Regions from separate parts of the Aliiglaciecola sp. genome, predicted to be linked through region 2. Evidence: predicted binding sites of a transcription regulator. Region 2 holds the regulator's gene; the other holds the start of a gene.
The links. Region 2 encodes LexA, which represses DNA repair genes until DNA is damaged. Its sites were predicted from a motif close to TACTGTATNNNNATACAGTA; they were not measured.
Positions count from the first base shown of each region.

Region 1: the regulator LexA is predicted to act here: its motif matches at 1,767-1,786, upstream of recA (recombinase RecA).

Region 1 covers NZ_JBDWYG010000007.1:280,986-287,479, reverse strand. Annotated here, with positions in the region: gene ABJV04_RS01275 (PA2169 family four-helix-bundle protein) at 1-271, opposite strand, end outside; gene recA (recombinase RecA) at 639-1,673, opposite strand; gene pncC (nicotinamide-nucleotide amidase) at 1,884-2,387, opposite strand; gene mutS (DNA mismatch repair protein MutS) at 2,533-5,112, shown strand; gene ABJV04_RS01255 (CTP synthase) at 5,300-6,494, shown strand, end outside.
Region 2 covers NZ_JBDWYG010000039.1:141,072-147,565, forward strand. Annotated here, with positions in the region: gene ilvD (dihydroxy-acid dehydratase) at 1-693, shown strand, start outside; gene ilvA (threonine ammonia-lyase, biosynthetic) at 694-2,235, shown strand; gene plsB (glycerol-3-phosphate 1-O-acyltransferase PlsB) at 2,289-4,739, opposite strand; gene lexA (transcriptional repressor LexA) at 4,995-5,618, shown strand; gene coxB (cytochrome c oxidase subunit II) at 6,110-6,494, shown strand, end outside.

The DNA of each region.
Region 1 (6,494 bases), on a different contig from region 2:
TGTCAAACGATAATGCACCTACTAATTTTGTGTACATGTTGCGGACATTCACAGTGATAGACTCACCCTTTTCCTTCTCGCCTTTTTCGGCGATAGCGAATGGCTGAAGAGCTTCAATTGCAGCTTTTTTCTCAAACATCATTCGCGCAAAAACTTGTTTTACAGATTGATGCGTAGCTTTATCAATGCTTTCTTCGTAAAAGTCTGCGCCCGCTCTTAGGACTTCAATCACGTCAGTTACTTTGTTTACTTGTTTCACTTCATTACTCATAAAAATCTCCTTTTAATGATCGAAAATAAATAATCAAAATTGCTCTTTGATTGTGTCATTACTCATTTAAAGAGGTTGCAGAAAGCACACCATAGTGAAAAAACTCTGGAAATAAACACTTAAATAAGCTGAATGATTAAATATTATTCATATATTTCAATAACTTAAATTAAAAAAAGAAAATGAATGAAATAGTAACAAGAAGGTAAATAAAGGATTAGAAAGAAAGGTAAAGGTTTATAACTGTAAAATTTTTACTCTGGGAATGGAAAGTTTACAAAGACAGGTGGCTATTAAAAAACATAAAAAACCCCGCCAACTTTGTTAGCGGGGAACTCACGCTTAAGGGATGTGTATAAGGTTAGGGTTACAACACATCCTCAGAAGCTACAGGATCTTCTGGTTTGACTGTTTTAGACAGTAATAACTCAGCTCTAAGACGCTTTTCAATATCATCGGCCATATCTGTATGTTCTCTAAGGTATTTAACTACATTCGCTTTACCTTGACCAATACGTTCGCCATTGTAGCTATACCAAGCTCCAGCCTTTTCAACAAACTTCTGCTTAACACCTAAGTCAATCAACTCCGCTTCTTTACAAATACCTTGGCCATATAAAATTTGGAATTCGGCTTGTTTAAATGGCGGTGCTACTTTGTTTTTCACCACTTTAACTCGGGTTTCGTTACCAACAACTTCATCCCCGTCTTTAATCGCACCAATACGACGTATGTCCAATCTTACCGAAGCATAGAACTTAAGCGCATTACCACCAGTGGTGGTTTCCGGACTACCAAACATCACCCCAATTTTCATACGAATTTGGTTGATGAAAATTACTAAGGTATTTGAACGCTTGATATTACCGGTTAATTTACGTAGTGCTTGTGACATCAAACGCGCTTGTAAACCAACGTGGGAATCCCCCATATCACCTTCAATTTCAGCTTTAGGGGTTAGCGCTGCCACGGAATCGACAACCACAACATCCACTGCACCAGAACGTACTAACATATCGCAGATTTCTAATGCTTGTTCACCAGTATCTGGCTGCGACACTAAAAGATCATCGATATTAACACCTAGCTTTGCCGCGTAGACTGGGTCAAGGGCATGTTCAGCATCAACGAAGGCACAGGTTTTACCCATTTTTTGTGCTTCAGCGATAGCTTGTAAAGTTAGGGTGGTTTTACCAGATGATTCAGGACCATAAATTTCGACCACTCGGCCACAAGGCAGGCCGCCTATTCCCAACGCAATATCAATAGTCAAAGAACCGGTTGAAACCGCTTCAATATCTAAAGCTTGGTTGTCTCCAAGGCGCATAATCGCCCCTTTACCAAATTGTTTTTCAATCTGCCCTAAAGCAGCTGATAATGCGCGAGATTTATTATCGTCCATCGGAATATCCTTCGAAAATAGCGTGATAAATTAAACAAGGCTTCAACGAACTTGTTTATTTGTTATTTAACGTAAACTTTATGCTGAGAAGTATACTGTATGATTATACAGTTGCAAGTACAGTTTTACTTGTTTTGTGTTTTTCTGACCAAGAGCGTTAAAAATCCGCGCTAAAGTTACAAGGCTTAACTGGCCAAAACCATGTATTGCTTAACCAATTCTGTGACTGGTCTGTTGCAAAGCAAACTCAATAGCTTGCAATCTAACTTGATGACGATCGCCAGAAAAAATCTGTTTTTCAGTAAAAATTTCGCCATTGATATAAAAGCCAAACCAAACTAAGCCAACAGGTTTATCTTCTGAACCACCATCGGGACCAGCAATCCCACTAACGGAAACGCCTACTTCGGCCTGGGATTTTTGTGCACATCCAGATGCCATCTGCTCCACTGTTTGAGCCGACACAGCGCCAAATGAAATCAAGACTTCTTGCCTAACTCCCAATAAAGATTGTTTCGCTTCGTTAGAATAGGTCACAAATGATTGTTTAAACCACTGAGAACTTCCAGCAATACTGGTTATTGCAAAAGCAACACCACCGCCGGTACAAGATTCAGCACAACTAATTGTCCAACCCTTTTGGGTTAACTGTTGACCCAGTTGATGGGCTAATAAATCAATAGATTCGGTTAACATAGAACGAATATGCTCCATTATATTTTTTATATGGCAGATTGTACTAACAACTGCTAGAAAAAAAACCCATACTTCTTATAATGCCCAATTGTTTTTACCTGTCTTATTTAGATAAGGCATTTATTCAAGCATAACCTCAACCTGCAAAGAGATCCCAACCTCAATGAGTAATAGCGTTAAACAGTCAGATCTAGATAGCCACACTCCCATGATGCGTCAGTACTTAACCATAAAAGCTGAACATCCAGATATTCTGTTATTTTATCGTATGGGGGATTTTTACGAGCTATTTTTTGATGACGCGAAAAAAGCCTCTGAGCTATTAGATATCTCCTTAACTGCTAGAGGTAAGTCAGGTGGTAATGCCATTCCCATGGCTGGCGTGCCCTATCATGCGGTAGAAAGTTATCTCGCTCGTTTAGTTAAAATGGGGCAATCGGTGGCGATTGTGGAACAAGTAGGTGATCCCGCCACCAGCAAAGGTCCTGTTGAGCGACAAGTTCAGCGCATTGTAACTCCGGGTACGGTTACCGACGAAGCTTTATTAGAAGATAAACAAGATAATTTATTAGCCGCAGTTTTTGCCCAAAAAGAGACATTCGGGTTTGCCATAATCGACATTACCAGCGGCCGTTTTAGTATCTCTGAACTGCCCGGTGAAGAAGCCTTATTAGCGGAATTGCAGCGCTGCAATCCAGCCGAGTTGCTATATCCTGAAGGGTTTAGCCATCTACATTTAATCGACGATCGCGCGGGCTTACGCCGCCGTCCAGTTTGGGAGTTTGATTTCCAAACCGCCAGCAAGCAGTTAAACCAACAGTTTGGTACCAAGGAGCTCAATGGTTTTGGTATTCAAAATGCGAAAATTGCCATTTGTGCTGCGGGATGCATTGTTCAATATGTTAAAGACACCCAACGCTCAGCTTTACCACACATACGCAATATTCAGTTGCAAAACAATGACGATACTGTGCTCATGGATGCAGCCACAAGGCGCAATCTAGAATTAACCTTAAATTTATCTGGCGGCGTAGAGCATACATTAGCGAGTATTCTAGATTTCACGGTCACCCCAATGGGAAGTCGGTTATTAAAACGCTGGATCCAAACCCCAGTGCGCGATTTACAGGTCATAAATAGCCGCCAACAACAAATAAAGGCCCTACATGAAGATGAATACGAAGATTTACGCGACATGCTTAAATCCGTCGGGGATATGGAACGTTGTTTAGCCAGGTTAGCCTTACGTTCAGCACGACCTAGAGATTTTTCAAGGTTGGCTAATGCATTCGTCATGCTGCCAGAAATCCAACAAAAATTAGTAGATTTAGGGCCTGACTTTGCAAACTTAAGTGAAGATATCAACAACTTCCCTGAACTTGGTGAACTTTTATCTAAGGCCGTCATCCCTAACCCGCCGGTATTAATTCGCGATGGCGGAGTTATTGCCCCAGGCTACAATGAAGAGTTGGATGAACTGAGGAACTTAGCCAAAGGCGCAACAGACTACCTAGAGCAGTTGGAAATCCGCGAAAAAGAACGTACAGGCATCCCTTCCCTCAAAGTAAATTACAATAAAGTTCACGGCTATTATATTGAAGTTAGTCGCAGTTTTGCTGACCAAGTCCCTGCAGATTATGTCCGTCGACAAACCCTAAAAAATAACGAGCGTTATATAATTCCTGAGCTTAAAGAACACGAAGACAAAGTGCTCACCAGCCAAGGGCGTGCCTTGGCGTTAGAAAAACAATTGTATGATCAGTTGTTCGATTTACTATTACCCCAATTAAATGAACTTATGCTAAGTGCCATGGGCCTTGCCGAGCTAGATGTGATTTGTAATTTAGCCCAACGAGCGGAAGCCCTAAATTTGCATTGCCCGGAGATGAGTGAACAGACTGGGATTTTTTATGAGCAAGGTCGCCACCCAGTGGTAGAAAGTGTAATGAAAAGCCCTTTTATCGCCAATCCCTTAGCTATGACACCATCAAGACGGATGTTGATTATTACTGGACCAAACATGGGCGGAAAATCAACTTACATGCGGCAAACCGCGTTAATTGTGCTGATGGCCTATATAGGTTCATTTGTACCTGCGCAACAAGCCACCATTGGACCAATCGACCGAATTTTCACCCGCATAGGAGCTTCTGATGACCTCGCTTCTGGACGTTCTACTTTTATGGTAGAAATGACTGAAACGGCGAATATTTTAAATAATGCAACGGCGAACAGCCTGGTTTTAATGGACGAAATTGGTCGCGGCACCAGCACATATGATGGTCTATCCTTAGCTTGGGCATGTGCCGAATACCTTGCTTCAAAAATTAACGCCTACACACTCTTTGCCACCCATTATTTTGAGTTAACCCAATTAGCAGCCGAACTTGATAGCCTAGCCAATGTGCACCTTGATGCCATTGAACACAACGACGAAATTCGTTTTATGCATGCTGTTCAAGAAGGTCCAGCGAACCGCAGTTATGGTTTACAAGTGGCGCAATTGGCTGGTGTGCCTAAAAGCGTGATTCGTTCAGCCAAAACGAAACTCGCCATTTTGGAGAAACAACCCAGTATTGATAGTAGTGAACTAGCAGTAAGTGATCACTCACAACAACTTGACCTGTTAGATTCAGTGGATGATTTACGAATTAAATTGAATCAAATTGAACCCGATGAATTAACACCTAAAGAAGCTCTCGCTCTGGTATATTCATTGAAGGAAATGAGTAAACAATCCTGAGATTTTGAAAGTTCATGGGGCTGACAAAATTCAGATTATTTCAAATCAAAATTTGTCGCCCTTAAATGAAAAAGTTCGTTGTATGGAAACGCAGCTTTCCGTATACTGTTGAGCCGTCCATATGCCGATCTTTTTGTCGGTTCCTTGGTCAAGTATTCTTATCAACTCCAAACGTCTTAGGTTACACATGACACATTATATTTTCGTCACAGGTGGTGTGGTTTCATCACTTGGAAAAGGTATTGCCGCAGCTTCGTTAGCTGCAATCCTCGAAGCTAGAGGATTGAAAGTTACGATGCTCAAACTGGACCCATACATTAATGTGGATCCGGGCACCATGAGCCCCATTCAGCACGGCGAAGTATTTGTTACCGATGACGGTGCAGAAACAGATTTAGATTTAGGCCACTACGAACGATTTATTCGTACCCGTATGACCAAACGTAACAACTTCACCACGGGTCGCGTTTATGAAGAAGTGTTGAAACGTGAAAGACGTGGTGACTACCTAGGTGCAACCATTCAGGTTATTCCCCATATTACCAACGAAATTAAACGTCGTGTAATAGAAGGAGCTGAAGGTGTAGATGTAGCGATTGTTGAAATTGGCGGAACAGTAGGTGATATAGAATCTCAACCGTTTCTTGAAGCAATTCGCCAATTAGGTGCAGAACTTGGGCGCGAACGTGCCATGTATATGCATCTTACCTTGGTTCCTTACATGGCAGCCTCTGGTGAAGTGAAAACTAAACCTACTCAGCATTCCGTGAAAGAATTACGTTCTATCGGTATTCAACCAGATATTTTAGTTTGCCGCTCAGAAAGCGCACTTCCTTCAAACGAGCGTCAAAAGATTGCATTGTTCACGAACGTCCCCGATAAAGCTGTTATCGGTTTAAAAGATGTAGATAGTATTTACCGTATACCTGCCGGATTGAAAGCCCAAGGTATGGATGAATTAGTCGTTCAACGTTTTGGTCTAGAATGCCCTGAAGCCGATCTGACCGAATGGGAACAAGTTCTATATGCTGAGTCTAATCCAAATGACGAAGTCAATATTGGCATGATCGGCAAATATGTAGAATTGCCCGATGCATACAAATCGGTTAACGAAGCACTAAAACATGCTGGTTTAAAAAATCGTCTTTCAGTTAACATTCGTTATATCGATTCTCAAGATATTGAGAGCAAAGGCGAAAGCGTACTGCAAGATTTGGATGCGATATTGGTTCCAGGCGGTTTTGGCGAACGTGGCATTGAAGGCAAAATTGCTGCAGCAAAATATGCTCGTGAAAACCAAATACCTTATTTAGGTATATGCTTAGGCATGCAAGTGGCACTCATCGAGTACGCCCGAAACGTGACAGGCATGACCGATGCCA
Region 2 (6,494 bases):
CGCACTACCAAAGCCTTTAGCCAAGATTGTCGCTGGCCTACAGCGGATACTGACCGCGCAGACGGTTGTATTCGCAGTTTCGACCACGCATTCAGTGAAGAAGGTGGTTTAGCGGTACTCTTTGGTAATATTGCTGAAGATGGCTGTATTGTAAAAACCGCTGGGGTAGATGAGTCAATTCATAAATTTACCGGTCGCGCCCGTATTTTCGAAAGCCAAGATGAAGCCGTTGCTGCTATTTTAGGTGACGAGATTGTTGCAGGTGATGTGGTCATTATTCGCTACGAAGGTCCAAAAGGTGGTCCAGGTATGCAAGAAATGTTGTACCCAACCACTTATCTAAAAGCCAAAGGTTTAGGTAAAGAATGTGCCTTGATCACTGACGGCAGATTTTCAGGTGGTACTTCTGGTCTGTCTATTGGTCACTGTGCGCCAGAAGCGGCGAGCGGCGGCGGTATTGGTTTAGTGGAAGAAGGTGACACTATCTTGATCGACATTCCGGGTCGTAAGATTGGTATTGATATCAGTGACGCTGACTTACAAGCTCGTCGTGACAATATGAATAATAGTGCTAGACCTTGGAAACCTGCTACCCGTCAACGTAAAGTTTCTTTAGCCTTAAAAGCCTACGCATTATTAGCCACAAGTGCTGATAAAGGCGGAGTACGTGATGCTTCGAAATTGGAAGATTAAATGAGTTTATCTGCTAATGAGTATTTAAAACGTATTCTACTGTCACCGGTTTATGATGTGGCAGTAAATAGCGAGCTCAATCGGTTAACCAGTTTATCTAACGCTTTAGGTAATGAGATTTATTTGAAGCGTGAAGATCAACAACCGGTGAAGTCGTTTAAGCTGCGCGGTGCTTACAATAAGTTGGCCTGTTTAACTGAACAACAATTGCAGGCCGGTGTGGTAGCTGCATCAGCAGGAAACCATGCTCAAGGTGTGGCGTATTCGGCTAAGATTAAAAAAATACAAGCTACCATCGTCATGCCAGAAACCACCCCTGATATTAAAGTGGATGCGGTGCGACGCTTTGGCGGTGAGTATGCCCACGTAGTGTTGCATGGCACCAGCTTCGACGAAGCAAAAGCGGAAGCTTTACGTTTGTCTGAAGTTAACGGCTACACAATGGTTGCGCCGTTTGATGATGAAGATGTCATTGTCGGGCAAGGCACCATTGGCCGTGAATTACTTGAGCAACTGCCGGATTTAGACATCCTGTTTATCGCGGTCGGCGGTGGCGGATTGGCTGCGGGTATTAGTGTTTACCTTAAGCAATTACGTCCTGATTTGAAAATCATTGCCGTTGAATCCGATGAATCTGCATGTTTACAGGCAGCATTACAAGCCGGTGAACCCGTGCCCCTTTCGTCGGTGGGAATATTTGCTGACGGCGTGGCGGTTAAGACCATTGGTACTGAGCCATTCCGCTTATGTCAGCAATACGTAGATGATGTCATCACCGTTAACACAGATGAAATTTGTGCGGCAATCAAAGATATTTTTGATGATACTCGAGTCATAGCTGAACCTGCTGGTGCATTGTCGGTGGCGGGTATTCGAAAGTATCTTTCAGAACATAATGTGTCCGGTAAAAAAATTGGTGGCATCTTATGTGGTGCAAATATCAATTTTCATACTTTGCGCTATGTGTCTGAGCGATGTGAACTGGGTGAGCAAAAAGAAGCGGTTTTTGCGGTTAAAATTCCTGAACAAAAAGGTGAATTTAAACGCTTCTGTGAATTGTTAGGTGGCAGAACTATAACCGAGTTTAACTACCGTTATTCTAGTGATGGTGAGGCCCATATCTTTGTTGGTATTAAATTACGTTTTGGACGTGAAGAGTATCATCAATTGGAAAAGTTGCTCACCGATAGCGGTTATCAGTGTTTTGATTTGTCTGAAAATGAAATGGCTAAGCTGCACGTACGATACATGGTTGGTGGTCGTCCGCCGACGTTACTCAATGAACAGATTTTTTCGTTCGAGTTCCCTGAGTATCCAGGCGCTTTGATGAAGTTCTTGAATACCCTTGGAGAGTCTTGGAATATTACCTTATTCCATTATCGTAATCATGGTGCCGCTGAAGGTTTAGTGCTTGCGGGATTTGATTTACCGGACCAAGCTAGAGTCGATTTTGATCAGCATTTGGATAAGCTTGGCTACCAATATGATGAACAAACAACGAACCCTGCTTATCAGTTCTTTTTATCTGATTTAGCAAAGTAATTGTCAAAAAATGCAAAAGGCTCCGATTAAGGAGCCTTTTTTATGTCTGAAAGTTAGCTTTGCAGTGCGTAAAGCTTTTCTAAACGCTGGGCTATTTCAGGTGCTATTAATGCGATGATATCTTGGCGCAAAGTTTCACTGGTTTCAGAATGTTGTAATTGGCCATCTTCACTATCTGCTAGAAGCTGATTTTCCCTTAGGGCATTCACAAAAGTTGCCAATACATTTTTATCGAAAAATTCTGGTGAACTAATGCCGTGCAATGCAGACAATCGTTCAGCAAATTTTGCACTTGTTCGCTCTAATGCTGAGCGAGTCATTTTCTTTTCTTTTGCTAACAAAGATAACACTAATGCATAACGTTGTAGTGTTTCCTGAACACAGCGGTTTAATAACCACAATGAATAGAATGATTCTGCTGTGGAGTGAGCAGGGGCTAGTTTATCTTCTGCGGTCACTATCATGCCCATCTCTAACATGCTTTCAATTAAGCCTTCCACATATTCTTTTGCTTGTTCGCTAGACATGTAAAGGAACCACTCTCGCTGCAACATCGGGTAGAGGCGCATAATAAGATCAAGTAATTTAGATTTCTCCAACCCATTGTGAGCAAACACGATGGCGGCGATTAATCCCGGAATGGCGAACAAGTGCAAAATATTATTGCGATAGTAAGTTAATGTGACAGCGTTACGTTGCTCTAACGAGATAATCTTGCCGAAGCTATCTTCAGAGACGTTCATTTTCCCCAGTTTCAGGGTTTGTTCTACAATTTCATGCCCGCTTTTGTCAGGCAAGCTCACCAACTCACTGTAAGGTGATAATTTTAGCAAGTGAATATAGTCATCCACTGCCTGCTCTAGTTCCAATTGGCCCATTGCGTTTTTCTTAGCTGAAAGTAAACACAATGCACAAAGTGACATACCGCTTATGGCCGCTGTCTGATTAATTCGCACCATAACCTGATTAGCAAGGATATTTACGGTTGGGGTTAGCCAGCTTGGTTTTTTATCAACCTCACTGTTTTGTGCCTCGCGCCAACTCGGTACCTGCTCATCAAGGAAATTATTAAGCTGAATAGGTTCACCAAAATTGAGAAAGCCGTGGCCGTAGTTTTTCAACTTTCTAACCACAGAAAATAACCCGAATACGGATTCTTTTTTCTTAGTATTGCCTTTTAATTCGCTAAGGTAGCTACCCACTTCCATCACATGCTCATAACCAATGTAAACCGGTACTATGCTGACTGGACGATTAACTCCTTTGATCATCGCCTGTAAGGTCATTGCTAGCATCCCGGTTTTTGGTGGTAACAGTCTTCCGGTTCGGCTACGTCCGCCCTCAGCATAATATTTAACCGAATAGCCTTTGTTAAACAATAATTCTAAATATTCGCGGAACACACTTGTGTAGAGTTTATTACCGGCAAAACTACGACGTAGGAAAAATGCACCGCCGCGTCGAAAAATACCGCCAACGGGCCAAAAGTTTAAATTGATCCCCGCCGCAATGTGAGGGGTAACTAGACCTTGATGGTAAATGGCGTAAGTTAATAGCAGGTAGTCCATATGGCTGCGATGACAAGGAACATAGATGATCTCATGACCATTTTGGGCTAGTTTCCTGACTTTATCGGCATGACCAACTTCGATTCCATCATAGATTTTATTCCAGATCCGAGTTAAAACACGGTCGCCGAATCGAATTAAACCCTCACGATAATCCGCTGCAATTTCATTTATATAAGATTTAGCATTTGCCTTAGCTTTAGATAGAGGGATTTTCTTTTGTCTAGATTCTTCGTTAATGGCATTAATAACCGTCACAGAACCCAAAATTGAATTATACAACTCTTGCTTTTCTAACAGCATAGGGCCGTTAAAAGCTTGTCTTTTTCGATGGAAATGGGTGCCGGCTAAACGAATCAATTTGTGCGCGATTTCGGCTTCGGTACCAGGCAACTTAGTCATATCTCGAGACGATACAGCTTTACTATAAGAGACAAAATTATCTCGGCCTAAAAACAATACGATAAAGAACTTTCGTAACCAACTGGGCGAGGCTTTATCTGCTAATAGATCAGCTAATCCATTGGATTTTCGGCCAGGTGCACGCCCCCAAAAAACCGTCACCGGAACAATTTGCAAATCAAGATCGGCGTTATCTTTGTGAAGCTGAAATAAATGGGTTAAGTCAGCGGCAATTTTAGTGCCTTTAATGGTTCTGCCAATGACAGATTGTGGCTGCTCTATAAAGACACTGGCGCTGTGCTCCTCACCACCGATGATAATTTTTTTAGTCGGATTGGGTAAGTCGACTTTTTTAGTCGACATTTTAAGGGCGAGTTGATCAGTAATCGAGTGAGTTCTAAGCAAATATACAATGGGTTTGCTTTTATCTATTCCTAACTCAGTTTCAATGTCAGTGGGAATACTATTGACTTTGACTAGCCATTTTACGGGAAAAGCAAAAATCGAAAGCAGCAAATTATGCAGCCAATCCATATATAACACCTTGAGGTTTCGAGTTCGTTAAAAGCATAGCATGAAGAGTCGAACTCTATTCATGTTTGCATATTAAAATGCGCAGACCAACGTCTATTAGGTTGTACTAGTATTTTATATTGTTAGCGCATGTAAAGTCACCCTAATTAAATCAATAGGCTTTTGATAATTCATGAGAAAATATAAAACAACCTTTGTTTTCTCTGGGTAACTGTATATACTAACAGTTAAACTGTATAGAAAAACAGGCTGTTTATGCGTCCACTAACACCACGACAAAGCGAAATTCTTGAATTAATAAAAGCCACCATGCTAGCCACGGGTATGCCGCCCACGCGTGCTGAAATTGCACGTCAATTGGGGTTTAAATCGGCTAATGCGGCAGAAGAGCATCTTAAAGCACTGGCACGCAAAGGTGTCATCGAAATTCTCCCTGGTACTTCTAGGGGAATCAAATTGAATGTACCCCTTGAAGATGAATTGGAAGAGGCGGGATTACCTTTAGTTGGGCGAGTGGCTGCTGGCGAGCCAATATTGGCCGAAGAGCATGTTGAGTGTCACTACAAAGTCGATCCTGATTTATTTAAACCCAGTGCTGACTTTTTGCTAAGAGTTAGTGGCATGAGTATGAAAGACATTGGTATCTTAGATGGTGATTTGCTCGCAGTTCATCGCACAACTGATGTTCACAATGGTCAGGTTGTGGTAGCAAGAGTTGACGAAGATGTGACGGTAAAACGTCTAGAAAAGCGTGGTAGAGAAGTGATCCTACATGCTGAAAACGACGAGTTTAATCCTATTAAAGTGGATTTGGCTTCGCAGCCTTTTAATATTGAAGGTATCGCAGTCGGTGTTATTCGTAACGCTGATTGGATGTAAACTTCAGTTTCTGTGACAAAGTTACACTGAAAAGTGACCTACGGGTCACTTTTTTATTATTTTGCATTCAGGATTTTAAAAACCTAAGTTCAAGCTAAGTTTTTGTTAATCCGTTTTATTTGAAAATATTGTTATCCAATCCCTCTTTTTTATCTAGATATAAAATGCTCACCCTTCCTTGCTAGCCCTCACTCTTGGAGGTCATTGTTAAGCATTATCAACTTTAGTTGGTTGCAAAATTCAAGTTATTTCCATTCGTTATAAATCATAACTTTTTCCTCTATTTTGATTGAAAATCAAGCGGTTGTTTAAATTTTTAACAAAAAACACTAGACGTTAGACTTTAGTTGAGTAATTCTTATACTAGTTTTTACAGTTATGTAACATTAAGATCCAAAGTTGTTTACCAGAACTGAGCCATTTGCGGTTATTAACTCTGCTTTGCTCCTTTGGAAAAGGCTTACATCATCAGGAGGTGTTGAGTGAAAAAGATATGGTCCGGCGTATTGGTAATACTGACCAGTCTAATTGCATTTACAGTGTCTGCAGAATCGACTTCGACTGCTGATCAGTATCAATTGAATTTGCGCAAAGGTGCGACTGAAATTAGTGGCCAAGTTTATGATCTGCATATGCTTATGTTTTTCATATGCGTGGTTATTGCAGTTCTAGTATTTGGTGTGATGTTTTGGAGTATGATTTTCCATCGTAAATCTAGAGGCGCACAGCCTGCTAATTTCCATGAAAGTGTGAAAGTAGAAATTGCTTGGACAATCATTCCCTTCATTATTTTAGTTGTGATGGCATTCCCTGCCGCTAAAACACTAATCGCCATGGAAGATCCTGAAAACTCAGAGGTCACTGTGCTGGTTACCG